DNA from 3 places in the Enterobacter sp. K510 genome. Region 1 is predicted to be linked to each of the others. Evidence: predicted binding sites of a transcription regulator. Region 1 holds the regulator's gene; each other region holds the start of a gene.
The links. Region 1 encodes CRP, which controls carbon source genes, mostly activating them, when cyclic AMP is high. Its sites were predicted from a motif close to ATGTGANNNNNNTCACAT; they were not measured.
Positions count from the first base shown of each region.

Region 1 (4,488 bases):
GCGCGATACCAGCGAGCGCGGGCATTCACGGGAAACGGTGATGGATTCGGTGGTGCGGTCGATGGAAGACTACATCAACTTTATTACGCCGCAGTTTTCCCGCACGCACATTAACTTCCAGCGCGTGCCGACCGTGGATACTTCCAACCCCTTCGCCGCGAAAGCGATCCCGTCGCTGGACGAAAGCTTTGTGGTGATCCATTTCCGTAATCTGGAAGGCATCGATTTTCCCTGGCTGCTGGCGATGTTGCAGGGCTCATTCATTTCCCACATCAATACATTAGTGGTGCCGGGCGGAAAAATGGGGCTGGCGATGGAGCTGATCATGCTGCCGCTGGTGCAGCGGCTGATGGAAGGCAAGAAAATCGAGTGATTTTTGTGTGCCGGATGGCGGCGTGAACGCCTTATCCGGCCTACAGATTAAGCTTTTGTAGGTCGGATAAGCGTAGCGCCATCCGGCAGGGTTAGCGCAGCGCCACCCGACGCGCACCAAAAATCACCCCTCAATCACCTCAAACGAATGGGTGATATTGGCGGCTTTTTCCAGCATCAGCGCCACCGAGCAATACTTCTCTGCCGACAGATCCACCGCGCGGGAGACCGCCGCTTCTTTCAGCGCTTTGCCGGTGACGATAAAGTGCAGATTGATGTGCGTGAACAGGCGCGGCGCCTCTTCACGGCGCTCGGAGGTCAGTTTGACTTCGCAATCCGTCACATCGTGACGCCCTTTTTGCAGAATGGATACCACGTCAATGGCGCTGCATCCCCCGGCGGCCATCAGCACCATCTCCATCGGGCTTGGCGCTTTATCGCCTGAGTTGCCGTCCATCAGGATCTGGTGGCCTGAAGCGGACTCGCCCATGAACGTTAAACCTTCTACCCATTTGACTCTTGCTTGCATTTTATTCGCTCCGGCGCGGTAAATTTCCCTTCAGATTACGCGCACATAACAATTCTCGCAACGGAAGGCGACCTGCATCATGCTGAAGCGAGACACCAGGAGACACACAGCAAAAGCTATGCTAAAACATTCTGGCTGCTACAGTGATACATTGACGTTGCACATGTATGCAGACGACATCAAACATTAAAGGCTGGATTTTCGAACGGCCACTTCCCGGGAACAGGGAAGCATATGATTGCAACCCCAGAGGCAGAGTGTTCATCCTGGCTCTGGAGCCAGCTTATAACAGAGGATAACCGCGCATGGTGCTTGGCAAACCGCAAACAGACCCGACTCTCGAATGGTTCTTGTCTCATTGCCATATTCATAAGTACCCGTCGAAGAGCACGCTGATTCACCAGGGTGAAAAAGCGGAAACGTTGTATTACATCGTTAAAGGCTCAGTGGCAGTGCTCATCAAGGATGAAGAAGGTAAAGAGATGATCCTCTCTTACCTCAACCAGGGAGATTTTATCGGTGAACTGGGCCTGTTTGAAGAAGGTCAGGAGCGCAGTGCCTGGGTACGTGCTAAAACCGCTTGTGAAGTGGCAGAAATCTCGTATAAAAAATTCCGTCAGCTTATCCAGGTGAACCCGGATATTCTGATGCGCCTGTCTTCCCAGATGGCGCGCCGCCTGCAGGTGACGTCCGAGAAAGTGGGTAACCTCGCCTTCCTCGACGTGACTGGCCGCATCGCGCAGACGCTGCTGAACCTGGCCAAACAGCCGGACGCCATGACCCATCCGGACGGTATGCAGATTAAAATCACCCGTCAGGAAATCGGCCAGATCGTTGGCTGCTCCCGTGAAACCGTCGGCCGCATCCTGAAGATGCTGGAAGATCAAAACCTGATCTCTGCGCACGGTAAAACCATTGTGGTTTACGGAACCCGCTAAGCCCCTCAAACGGCGTATTGCATCTGCGAGACGCCGTTTTTGTTTGCATTCTCATGTGGCGCAGGCTGATCTATCACCCGGAAATTAACTACGCCCTGCGACAAACGCTGGTGTTGTGTCTCCCTGTGGCCATCGGCCTCGCCTTCGGGCACCTGCAACAGGGGCTGCTGTTTTCACTCGTTCCTGCCTGCTGCAACATTGCCGGGCTCGATACCCCCCATAAACGCTTTTTCAAACGCCTGATCGTGGGCGGCTCGCTGTTTGCGGGCTGTAGCCTGGCGGTGCAGCTACTGCTGGCGGAGAATATCGCCCTGCCGCTGATCCTCGGCGGGCTGGCGCTGCTGCTTGGCGTCACGGCGGAGATCAGCGCCCTGCACGCGCGCCTGCTGCCGGCGTCTTTGATCGCCGCCATCTTTACCTTAAGCCTTGCCGGAAATATGCCGGTATGGGAGCCGCTGCTGATTTACGCCTCCGGCACGCTGTGGTACGGGCTGTTTAACTGGCTGTGGTTCTGGATGTGGCGTGAACAGCCGCTGCGCGAATCCTTAAGCCTGCTCTATCGCCAGCTGGCGGATTACTGTGAAGCAAAATACAGTCTGCTGACCCAGCATGCGGATCCGGAAAAAGCCCTGCCGCCGTTGCTGGCGCGTCAGCAGAAAGCCGTGGATCTGATCAGCCAGTGTTACCAGCAAATGCACATGCTCGCCGCCAATCAGCATAACGATTACAAGCGTCTGCTGCGGGCATTCCAGGTGGCGCTGGATTTACAGGAGCATATTTCCGTCAGCCTGCACCAGCCGCAGGAAGTGCAGAAGCTGGTGGAACAGAGTCACGCTGAAGCGGTGATCCGCTGGAGCGCGCAGGTGGTCGCCGCGCGGTTGCGGGTACTGGCGGACGACATTCTTTATCACCGTTTTCCCGAACGCTTTAACATGGATAAGCAGGTCGGCGCGCTGGAAAAAATCGCCCGCCAGCATCCGGATAACCCGGTCGGCCAGTTCTGCGCCTGGCACTTCAGCCGTATCGCCCGGGTACTGCGCACGCAACGCCCGCTGTACGTGCGCGATCTGATGGAGGATAAGCAGCGCCGCCAGCCGCTGATCCCGGCGCTCAAAAGCTATCTGTCGTTTAAATCTCCGGCACTGCGCAATGCGGCGCGCATTGCCGTGATGCTCGCCATCGCCAGCCTGATGGGGATCGCGCTGCATCTGCCCAAGCCGTACTGGATCCTCATGACGGTGCTGCTGGTGACGCAAAACGGCTATGGCGCGACGCGGGTGCGTATTCAGCACCGGGCGGCGGGCACCATGGCGGGGCTGATTATTGCCGGTATCACGCTGCATTTTCACGTACCTGAGGGCTATACGCTGCTCGGTATGCTGGTGGTGACGCTAGTTAGCTATCTGATCATCCGCAAGAATTATGGCTGGGCGACGGTGGGCTTCACCATCACCGCGGTGTATTCGTTACAGCTGCTGACGCTGAGCGGCGACCAGTTTATTGTCGCCAGGCTTATCGATACGCTGATTGGCTGTCTGATCGCCTTTGGCGGCATGGTCTGGCTGTGGCCACAGTGGCAGAGCGGGCTGTTGCGGCAGAACGCCCACGACGCGCTGGAGGCGGACCAGGAGGCCATCCGCCTGATCCTCAGCGACGATCCGCAGCCCACGCCGCTGGCGTACCAGCGCATGCGCGTCAATCAGGCACACAATACGCTGTTTAACTCGCTCAATCAGGCGATGCAGGAGCCGGGCTTTAACACTCACTATCTGGAAGATATGAAACTCTGGGTGACGCACAGCCAGTTTATCGTCGAGCACATTAACGCGATGACCACCCTGGCGCGCGAGCACACCATGCTGACGCCGGATCTGGCGCAACGTTATCTGGAATCCTGTGAAATTGCGCTTCAGCGTTGCCAGCAGCGTCTGGAATATGACGGGCCGGCAGGCTCGGGGGATGCCAATATTCTGGAAGCGCCGGAGACCTTAACCCAGGGCCCGATGAGCACGCTGGAACAGCATCTGCAACGTGTTATCGGGCATCTGAACACCATGCACACCATTTCGTCGGTGGCATGGCGTCAGCGCCCGCATCACGGCATCTGGCTGAGCAGACGCCTGCGGGGTAAATCTTAAGTTTGCAGGCCCGTGCAAGCGCAGCGCCACCGGGCAACAGGGTTATCCGTGGACGATTTTCGCGACGGCCTGCGCAAAACGCGCCATGCCCTCGTCGATGTCTCTTTCTTCCACCACCAGCGAGGGCGCAAAACGCATCACGTCAGGCCCGGCGTTCAGCACCATCACCCCTTCGCTGGCGGCCGCATACAGGAAATCACGGGCGCGACCACGGTATTGCGGCTTCAGTTCTGCGCCAATCAGCAGCCCCATACCGCGAATATCGCTGAACACATTGTACTGCTCATCGATCTGTTGCAGATGTTTAACAAAGCGCTGGCGTTTTTCGCTCACCCCCTGCAACACCTCCGGCGTATTGATAATATCGAAGGCCGCGCCCGCTACCGCGCAGGCCAGCGGGTTACCGCCGTAGGTGGATCCATGGGAACCGACGTGGAAAGCACTGGCGATCTCCTGGGTAGTCAGCATGGCGCTGACCGGGAAGCCGCCGCCCAGCGCTTTGGCGCTGGTG
Region 1 is NZ_JBNRLQ010000005.1:362,217-366,704, reverse strand. Features, by position in the region: gene ACQUTD_RS11435 (phosphoribulokinase) at 1-373, shown strand, start outside; gene ACQUTD_RS11430 (OsmC family protein) at 497-901, opposite strand; gene crp (cAMP-activated global transcriptional regulator CRP) at 1,207-1,839, shown strand; gene ACQUTD_RS11420 (YccS/YhfK family putative transporter) at 1,893-3,977, shown strand; gene argD (bifunctional acetylornithine/succinyldiaminopimelate transaminase) at 4,020-4,488, opposite strand, start outside.

Region 2 (4,488 bases), on a different contig from region 1:
GCTGTTACGCCGCGCCGCCGCCAGCACGCCCAGCGGAATGCCGAGGCCCGCGCCGACGATAATCGCCATAGTCGCCAGTTCAAGCGTGGCCGGGAAGACGCGGATAATGTCATCCAGCACCGGTTTACCGGTCAGCAGCGCATTGCCCAGATCGCCATGCAGCAGATTGCTGAAGTAGATGCCAAACTGCGACAGCAGCGATTTATCAAAGCCCAGCTGCTGATAGACCTGGTTATAGGTGCTCTGGTCGGCATCCGGGCCGACAATCGCCAGCACCGGATCGATGGGCATCACGCGGCCAATAAAAAAGGTCAGCAGCAGCAGGCCGAACAGCGTGATCAGCACCTGGGTCAGACGTTTCGAGAAGCGCCGGGCGCGGGAGCCGGGCGCTAAAATTGCCGTACTCATCCTTTATCTCCTTCGCTTTTCAACGGGGCTTTCCAGACTTCCCGCAGGTGCGTGGTGGCGGAGGGATGCGACTGGAAGTTTTTAACTTCATTACGCACCACCACCGAATCCACCATCTGGGAAATCGGCATCAGGGCGGGAATAAGCTGGTCGTAACGGGTCTGGATCGCCTGATACTCCGCCTTTTGTTTTTCCGGATCGCGCTCCAGCAGGGCGCTGTCGATCATCTCGTTCAGCGCTTTGTCATAAAAGCCGGTGCGCCAGCCCTGGAAATTGGTCAGCCGCGCTTCGTCGCTGTTGTCCGGGTTATAGACCAGCGCGCGCAGGCTGGAGTGCGGGTGCGGCTCGACGCCGCTGCCGCCGCGCCCGACCAGCAGATCAAATTTACGCTCGCGCATGGCGCCGTAGATCTGGTTGCCGGTGCCGGTGATGATTTTGGCGTTAATGCCCGCCTGCATCAGGGTGGACTGCACGGCGATGGCGATATTGAGGAACGGCTGGTCGGCCAGCACGCGCAGGGTGGTGTCAAAGCCGTCCGGGTAGCCCGCTTCCGCCAGCAGTTTTTTCGCCCGCGCCACGTCAAGCTTATAGCCCGGATCCGGCAGCGTGGACGGCATTCCCGCTTTAATGGGGCGCTGGTGCAGCACGCCATAGCCCGGCATCAGCGCTTTGTTGATGCCCTGGTAATCCACCAGATAGCGCACCGCTTCCCGCACTTTCGGATTGGCGAAGTGCGGCTCTTTCATGCTCATCGCCACGTAATAGACCGTGCCCTTCTGTACCGCTTCGACGGTGAGATCGGGGTCGCTACGCAGCGCGTTGATGTCCGATACCGCCATATTATTCGCAATATCCAGATCGCCTTTGGCGATCATCAGGCGCAGGGTTTGCGACTCCTGGAAATGGCGCAGCACCACGCGGTTCATTTTCGCCGCCTCGCGCCAGTAGTCCGGGTTGCGCTTCATGCGCAGCACGTCCTTGGCCTGCCAGGTTTCCAGGGAAAACGGCCCGGAACCCGCTTCATTGGTGGTCAGCCAGCGGTTGCCCCAGTCGTTATTCTCTTCGTGGCTTTGCACGGTTTTGCGATCCAGCACGCCGAGATTGCCGAGCGCGCCGAGAGAGTAGATAACCAGCTGTGGATCGTTGGCTTTCGGCAGACGAATTTGTACGGTGTGGTCATCCGGCGCGCTCACCTGCTCATCAATATTTTTCTTGCTGAAGCCGTAGGATTTCCATACCGATGCCTGCGCCAGATTGAGGTGCAGCAGGCGGCGCATCGACCACACCACGTCGTCGGCGGTCAGCGGGTTGCCGGAGTGAAATTTGACGTTTTTACGCAGATGGAAGGTGAGCGTTTTACCGTCGGGGCTGATGTCCCAGGACTCCGCCAGCGCCGGTTTGACGTTGGTCAGCTGATTGGGATCCAGTTCGACCAGCGAATCATAAAGATTCACCACGATGCCCACCACCTCGTTGCCGGTCATCGCCGCCGGATCGAGGCTCAGCAGGTTATTCATATTCATGCCGATGATGAGCTGATCGGGGGGCGTTCTGGCTGTCGCCGCCCCGCTCCCCATCAGCAGCGACAGCGCCAGCAGGCACGCTCCCGCCAGTGAGGTTTTTTTCATGTATATATCGCCTGTAGGGTAAGAAGTTTTTATAGGTCAGTCGTGGCTGACGGTATTGGCTTCGATATATGCAAAATTAATGTCTTCACCCAGACCCGGGCCTTGTGGCAGATGAACAAATCCCTCTTCATCCATCGGATCGACAATGCTGTGCAGATAGGCCGCCGGGACGTCGTAATCGAGGAACGGGTGCAGCAGGCCGCGCTCATACCAGCGACAGTTTTTGATCGCCCCGACCACCGCCAGGCTGGCCGCGCCGTTGCCGTGCACTTCGCAATCCATGCCGAAAGATTCCGCCAGGCTCGCCACTTTCATGGTCGGCCAGATGCCGCCGACGCCGTTAGAACCGGCGCGCAGAATGTCGCAGGCCCCCGCTTTCACCCAGTCGGCGCGGCTGTGATGTTTACCGCCAAGGCTTTCCGGTCCGACAACGGGAATGGAGAGGTTTTCCGCCAGCCAGGCGTAAGAGGCCATGCTCTCTTCTTCCATCGGCTCTTCAAACCAGGCGAAGTTGAGTTTTTCCAGTTCCTTACCGATGTACAGCGCTTCGCTGCGGCTGTACCAGTGGTAGCCGTCGATCATCAGATCGATGTCCGGGCCGACCGCTTCGCGCACCGCGGCGCAGGCTTTGACGTCCATTTTCGGGTTCGGCGCAAAGGACACCGGCGGCATCCAGGTGTGCAGTTTGATGGCCTTATAGCCGCGCGCCACCAGCTTTTCCGCGAAGTCGGCGTACTCCTGCGGGGTGGAGAGGCCGCCTTCCAGATCGTCGCCGCACATGGTGCTGCCGTAGGCGGGCACTTTGTCACGAAAACCGCCCAGCAGCTTGTAGACCGGCATATTGAGCTTGCGGCCCATCAGATCCCACATCGCCTGCTCCACAAAGGAGAGCGCGCGCTCGGTCAGCTGATGAGCGCTGCCGCGCTGCCAGTGCGCCAGATCCTGCCAGATACGCTCCCGGTTAAAGGCGTCCTGACCAATCATCACCTTGCGGAAGAAGGTGTTCACCACAAAGGGACGCACCACTTCCGGCGGCGCGAATGAGTACCCTTTGGTGCCATCGTCTGCGGTGATGGTCAGCATCGCCATTTTCGCGAGGTTCTCCGGGCCGGGGTGCGAATGCCCGGCGGTATCGGATACCCGCCGCGTGGGATACTGAAAGACGGTGACGTTTACGGATTCAATTTTCATGACAAGTCCTTGAGGCAGAGGTGAAGTAAGCTTTTGAAAAGCTGTTTCAGTAATCAATGTATGCAGAAAAAACAGCCAGTGCCTCGGACAAATTACGTTAAGCAGAGGTTAAATGTTGTGCAGATGCACGAAGGGATGTGAGGTTTTCCACAAAAGAATGGTGAAATGTGAAGTGGATCGGTACTCCTCTCCCGCCGGGAGAGGAGCCATTACATAAGGACGATCAGGCGATTGTCACTTTGCTGTCGAGATAGACATCCTGCACGGCGTTAATCAGCTTTACGCCGTCCGTCATGGATTTCTTAAAGGCTTTGCGGCCCAGGATCAGCCCCATACCGCCCGCGCGTTTGTTGATCACCGCCGTGCGTACCGCATCGCTCAGGTCAGTGTCGCCCCCTGACGCGCCGCCGGAGTTAATCAGCCCGGCGCGGCCCATATAGCAGTTCGCCAGCTGGTAGCGCACCAGATCGATAGGGTTATCGCTGGTCAGTTTGCTGTAGACGCGCTCGTCGGTATAACCGTATTTCACCGCGTTATAACCGCCATTATTTTCTGCCATTTTCTGCTTCACAATATCCGCGCCAATGGTGGCCGCCAGATGGTTGGCCTGGCCGGTTAAATCGGCGGAGGCGTGATAATCGACGCCGTCTTTCTTAAAGCCGCTGTTGCGCAGATAGGCCCACAGTACCGTCACCATGCCCAGCTCGTGCGCCCGCTCAAAGGCGGCGGAGATCTCCTCGATCTGGCGACGGGACTCCGGCGACCCAAAATAGATGGTCGCGCCCACGGCCACCGCCCCAAGGTTAAACGCCTGCTCGACGCTGGCATACAGCGTCTGATCATAGGTGTTGGGGTAGCTCAGGGTTTCGTTATGGTTAATTTTTACCAGGAACGGAATACGGTGCGCGTAGCGTCGGGAGACAGACGCCAGCACGCCATAGGTGGAGGCCACACAGTTACAGCCCGCCTCGATAGCCAGCTCAACAATATTTTTGGGATCGAAATAGAGCGGATTCGCCGCAAAGGATGCGCCAGCGGAGTGCTCCACGCCCTGATCGACGGGCAGGATAGATAAATAGCCGGTGCCCGCCAGGCGGCCGGTGTTGTAAAGCGTCTGCATGTTGCGCAGTACCGCAGGCGGACGGTTGTTATCCATCATCACGCGGTCAACGTAATCATGTCCAGGAAGATAAAGCTGATCGGCCGGAATGGTCATACAACGATGTTGCAGCAGGCTGTCGGCGTCGTTGCCCAGCAATTG
Region 2 is NZ_JBNRLQ010000002.1:130,253-134,740, reverse strand. Features, by position in the region: gene ACQUTD_RS03155 (ABC transporter permease) at 1-408, opposite strand, end outside; gene ACQUTD_RS03150 (ABC transporter substrate-binding protein) at 405-2,036, opposite strand; gene ACQUTD_RS03145 (enolase C-terminal domain-like protein) at 2,073-3,227, opposite strand; gene fbaB (class I fructose-bisphosphate aldolase) at 3,451-4,488, opposite strand, start outside.
Region 2: the regulator CRP is predicted to act here: its motif matches at 3,363-3,380, upstream of ACQUTD_RS03145 (enolase C-terminal domain-like protein).

Region 3 (4,488 bases), on a different contig from region 1:
ATACCGCTAAGGGCTTAGCCTTTTCATGATGAAATTGATCGGCGTAGGTAATTAACACCACATCGCTTTCATCCCATTTCTGTTTACGGTTTTGGGTAATAAGCGGTCGGTATTTCTCAATACAGGCCGTTAATTTTTCATAATGTGTGTCGGTGAAACGCCCGGCATAAACTTCCCGAAGCAGTGTGTTAATGTTTCCGTTCATTTGACTTTCCGTGGTATCGGTCCCATGACGCGGAAAATTACTCCTCCTGAAATGGGGTGTCAACGTAGCGGGGCCGTGATAAAGCGGGTTATGACGAAATTAAATGCATATTTGTGAGCTGTCGCAAATTTAAAGAAAAAGAGATTTTCTTTTATTTCACGGCTTCAGGGAAATATATATTCAGGGGGCGAATAATAAGAAGTGAGTTATTTATAATATAAATATGAAGCACTGCTCCCCATCAGTTCGGGGAGCAGAGTGAGGGGCAAAATCAGTCGATACCTTTGCTGCGCAGGTAATCTTCATAGTTGCCGCTGAAGTCGATCACACGCTCAGGGGTGATTTCAATCACGCGGGTCGCCAGCGAGCTGACGAATTCGCGGTCATGGGAAACGAAGATCAGCGTGCCCTGGTACATTTCCAGCGCCATGTTCAGCGATTCGATAGATTCCATATCCAGGTGGTTGGTGGGTTCATCCATCACCAGGATATTCGGGCGCTGCATCATCAGCTTGCCAAACAGCATACGGCCTTTTTCACCACCGGAGAGGACTTTCACCTGTTTCTTGATGTCGTCCTGGCTGAACAGCAGACGGCCCAAAATACCGCGCACTACCTGCTCGTCGTCGCCCTCCTGTTTCCACTGGCTCATCCAGTCGAAGACGGTCATGCCATTTTCAAACTCATATTCGTGATCCTGGGCGTAGTAGCCAATTTTCACGTTTTCCGACCACTTCACAGTGCCGGTGTCCGGCGTTAAATCGCCGACCAGGGTTTTCAGCAGGGTAGATTTACCCACGCCGTTGGTGCCGAGGATCGCCAGCTTCTCGCCCACTTCCAGCAGCAGATTAACGTTTTTGAACAGCGGGCCGTTATCGAAGCCTTTGCTGAGCTGCTCCACTTCCAGCGCATTACGGAACAGTTTTTTATCCTGCTCAAAGCGGATGAACGGGTTTTGGCGGCTGGAGGCTTTGACTTCGTCCAGCTTGATTTTGTCGATCTGACGGGCGCGGGAGGTCGCCTGACGGGATTTAGAAGCGTTCGCGCTAAAGCGGCTCACGAAGGCCTGCAAATCGGCGATCTGGGCCTTCTTCTTGGCGTTGTCCGCCAGCAGACGCTCACGCGCCTGAGTCGCAGCGGTCATGTATTCGTCGTAGTTGCCTGCATACACGCGCAGCTCGCCGTAATCCAGATCCGCCATGTGCGTACACACCATGTTCAGGAAGTGACGGTCGTGCGAGATGATGATCATGGTGCTGTTACGTTCGTTCAGCACCTGCTCCAGCCAGCGAATGGTATCGATGTCGAGGTTGTTCGTCGGTTCATCGAGCAGCAGTATGTCAGGGTTGGCGAACAGCGCCTGGGCCAGCAGCACACGCAGTTTCCAGCCTGGCGCGACTTCGCTCATCAGGCCGTAGTGCTGTTCCAGCGGAATGCCCACGCCGAGCAGCAGTTCACCGGCGCGGGATTCAGCAGAGTAGCCGTCCATTTCGCCATACTGCACTTCCAGATCGGCCACTTTGTAGCCGTCTTCTTCGCTCATTTCCGGCAGGCTATAGATGCGGTCACGCTCCTGCTTCACTTCCCACAGCTCGGTATGCCCCATGATCACCGTATCGAGCACGCTGTATTCTTCGAAAGCGAACTGATCCTGACGCAGCTTACCGATGCGCTCGTTGGGATCGAGGGAGACGTTGCCCAGCGTCGGCTCTAAATCGCCGCCGAGGATCTTCATAAAGGTGGATTTTCCGCTACCGTTGGCGCCAATCAGGCCGTAACGGTTGCCGCCGCCAAATTTGACGGAAATGTTTTCAAACAGCGGCTTAGTGCCGAACTGCATGGTGACGTTGCTGGTAACTAACACGGCGTTATCCTAAAAATGTGTGACAAACCGTGCATTATGCCACAATTCCGAATTGAAATCGCGCACCGTGATAAGCGGCTACACTGTAGCTTTCAGAAAAAAATGTGATTTCGTACACATCTGAATTCCATGCGCGGGGGAATGCACATATAATGCGCTCCCATCTCCATTAAGACTTTAACTCAACGGCCGGATGGCCAGTGGCAAAGATACCTCGCACAACATGAAAATTAAATTAACAACGATTTTAGCGGCGGCTTTCGCGGTAGTAGGGTTTTGCAAATCTGCCTCTGCAGTAACTTATCCACTGCCAACCGACGGCAGCCGTCTGGTTGGCCAGAACCAGGTCATCACCATTCCGGAAGGGAACCAGCAGCCGCTGGAGTACTTTGCGGCGCAATATCAGATGGGCCTGTCTAACCTGCTGGAAGCGAACCCGGGCGTGGACACTTACCTGCCGAAAGGCGGTAGCGTACTGAATATCCCGCAGCAGCTGATCCTGCCGGACACCGTTCATGAAGGCATTGTGATCAACAGCGCCGAAATGCGCCTCTACTACTACCCGAAAGGCACCAACACGGTGATCGTGCTGCCGATTGGTATCGGTCAGTTAGGCAAAGATACGCCGATCAACTGGACCACTAAAGTTGAGCGTAAAAAAGCCGGCCCGACCTGGACGCCGACTGCCAAAATGCATGCGGAATATATTGCCGCCGGCAACCCGCTGCCCGCAGTAGTTCCGGCTGGCCCGGATAACCCGATGGGTCTGTACGCGCTCTACATTGGCCGTCTGTATGCCATTCACGGCACCAACGCCAACTTTGGTATCGGCCTGCGCGTAAGCCATGGCTGCGTGCGTCTGCGTAACGAAGACATTAAGTTCCTGTTCCAGAACGTGCCGGTCGGCACCCGCGTTCAGTTTATCGATGAGCCGGTGAAAGCCACCACCGAGCCGGATGGCAGCCGTTATGTGGAAGTGCACAATCCGCTGTCCACCACCGAAGCGCAGTTTGAAGGCGGGGAAATCGTGCCGATCACCCTGACCAAGAGCGTGCAGAGCGTGACCAGCCAGGCTGACGTTGACCAGGCTGTTGTTGAGCAGGCAATTGAAAACCGCTCCGGGATGCCGGTTCGTCTGAACTGATCCTGCCCCGGCGGTAAACAAAAAAAGCGATGGGAAACCATCGCTTTTTTTATCCGTGATTGACCATGATAATGCCGCCATGATCGTAGCGATAATGGCAGTGGGCATACTCCAGCGGCGTGCCATCTTCCAGATAAACCACCTGCTCCACTTCCAGCACCGGATCGGTGTCATCGCAGCTCAGGTAACGTTTATCCTCGGCGTTCGGCTTCAGGGCGCGCACCACGCGGTACGAGCCCATAAGTTTCAGCGCCAGGGTGTCCTGCACATAGCGAAACACGGAACTTTGCAGATGGCCGCGGTTAAGGCCGGGCACCAGCGCCACCGGCATCAGCGTAAACTCCAGCGAGACCGGTTCGCCGTCAAGCAGCCGCAGGCGCACGAAGTCATAGACCGGCGCATCGGCGTCGATCAGCAGCGAGGCCTGCTCTTTTTCATCGGCAAAGCGTAAATCGAAGCGGATGATCTCGCTGGTGACGGTGCCGACGTTTTCCCAGGTTTTGGTCGCGCCGAAATAGTCGCTGCCGGGCAGATCCCACTGCGAGAGCTGAAGGAAGTTCTTGCGGATAAAGGTGCCCTGCCCCTGACGGGTATACACCAGCCCTTCGACGATCAGCTGGCGTATCGCCTGCTGGATAGTCATGCGGCTGGTGCTGAACTCCGCCGCCAGAGCGAACTGATCGGGCAGCGGCTCGCTGGCAGAATACTGCCCGCTCATGATGCGCTGCTTAATTTCCCGCGCGATAGAAACGTATTTCGCCGACATTGCCCGTTCCTTTTATTATTCGACTATCCCACTGTTTTTTAAGGCCACTCGCTCGGCTATCTTGAGGAAAGGCAGGTAGAAGAATACACCAAAGACGATGATTATCAACTGAACGACCACCGCCCGCCAGTCCCCCGCCGTCGCCAGCCAGGCGCTTAAAACCGGCGGCGTGGTCCAGGGGATCATCACCACGCAGCGCGACATCAACCCGAGGGTGGTGCAGATCCAGGCAAAGAAAATCCCGATTGCAGGCAGGAGCACAAAGGGGATCATCAGCGGAATGTTAAACACAATCGGCAGCCCGAAAATTACCGGCTCGTTGATGTTAAACAGTCCCGGCGAAATGGACAGGCGCGCCACCTGTTTCGCCGCCTTCTGGCGCGAGAACAGAAAGATGGCGATAAGCAGCGACAGCGTGCTGCCGGTGCCGCCAATCATGCCGAAGGTCGGCACAAAGATATTGTTGATGATATGCGGGATCGGCTGCCCGTTGGCAAAGGCGATCATAT
Region 3 is NZ_JBNRLQ010000015.1:102,850-107,337, forward strand. Features, by position in the region: gene ACQUTD_RS20735 (alpha-amylase family glycosyl hydrolase) at 1-205, opposite strand, end outside; gene ACQUTD_RS20740 (ABC-F family ATPase) at 477-2,069, opposite strand; gene ldtB (L,D-transpeptidase) at 2,293-3,213, shown strand; gene ACQUTD_RS20750 (GntR family transcriptional regulator) at 3,263-3,979, opposite strand; gene ACQUTD_RS20755 (PTS transporter subunit EIIC) at 3,995-4,488, opposite strand, start outside.
Region 3: the regulator CRP is predicted to act here: its motif matches at 2,172-2,189, upstream of ACQUTD_RS20740 (ABC-F family ATPase).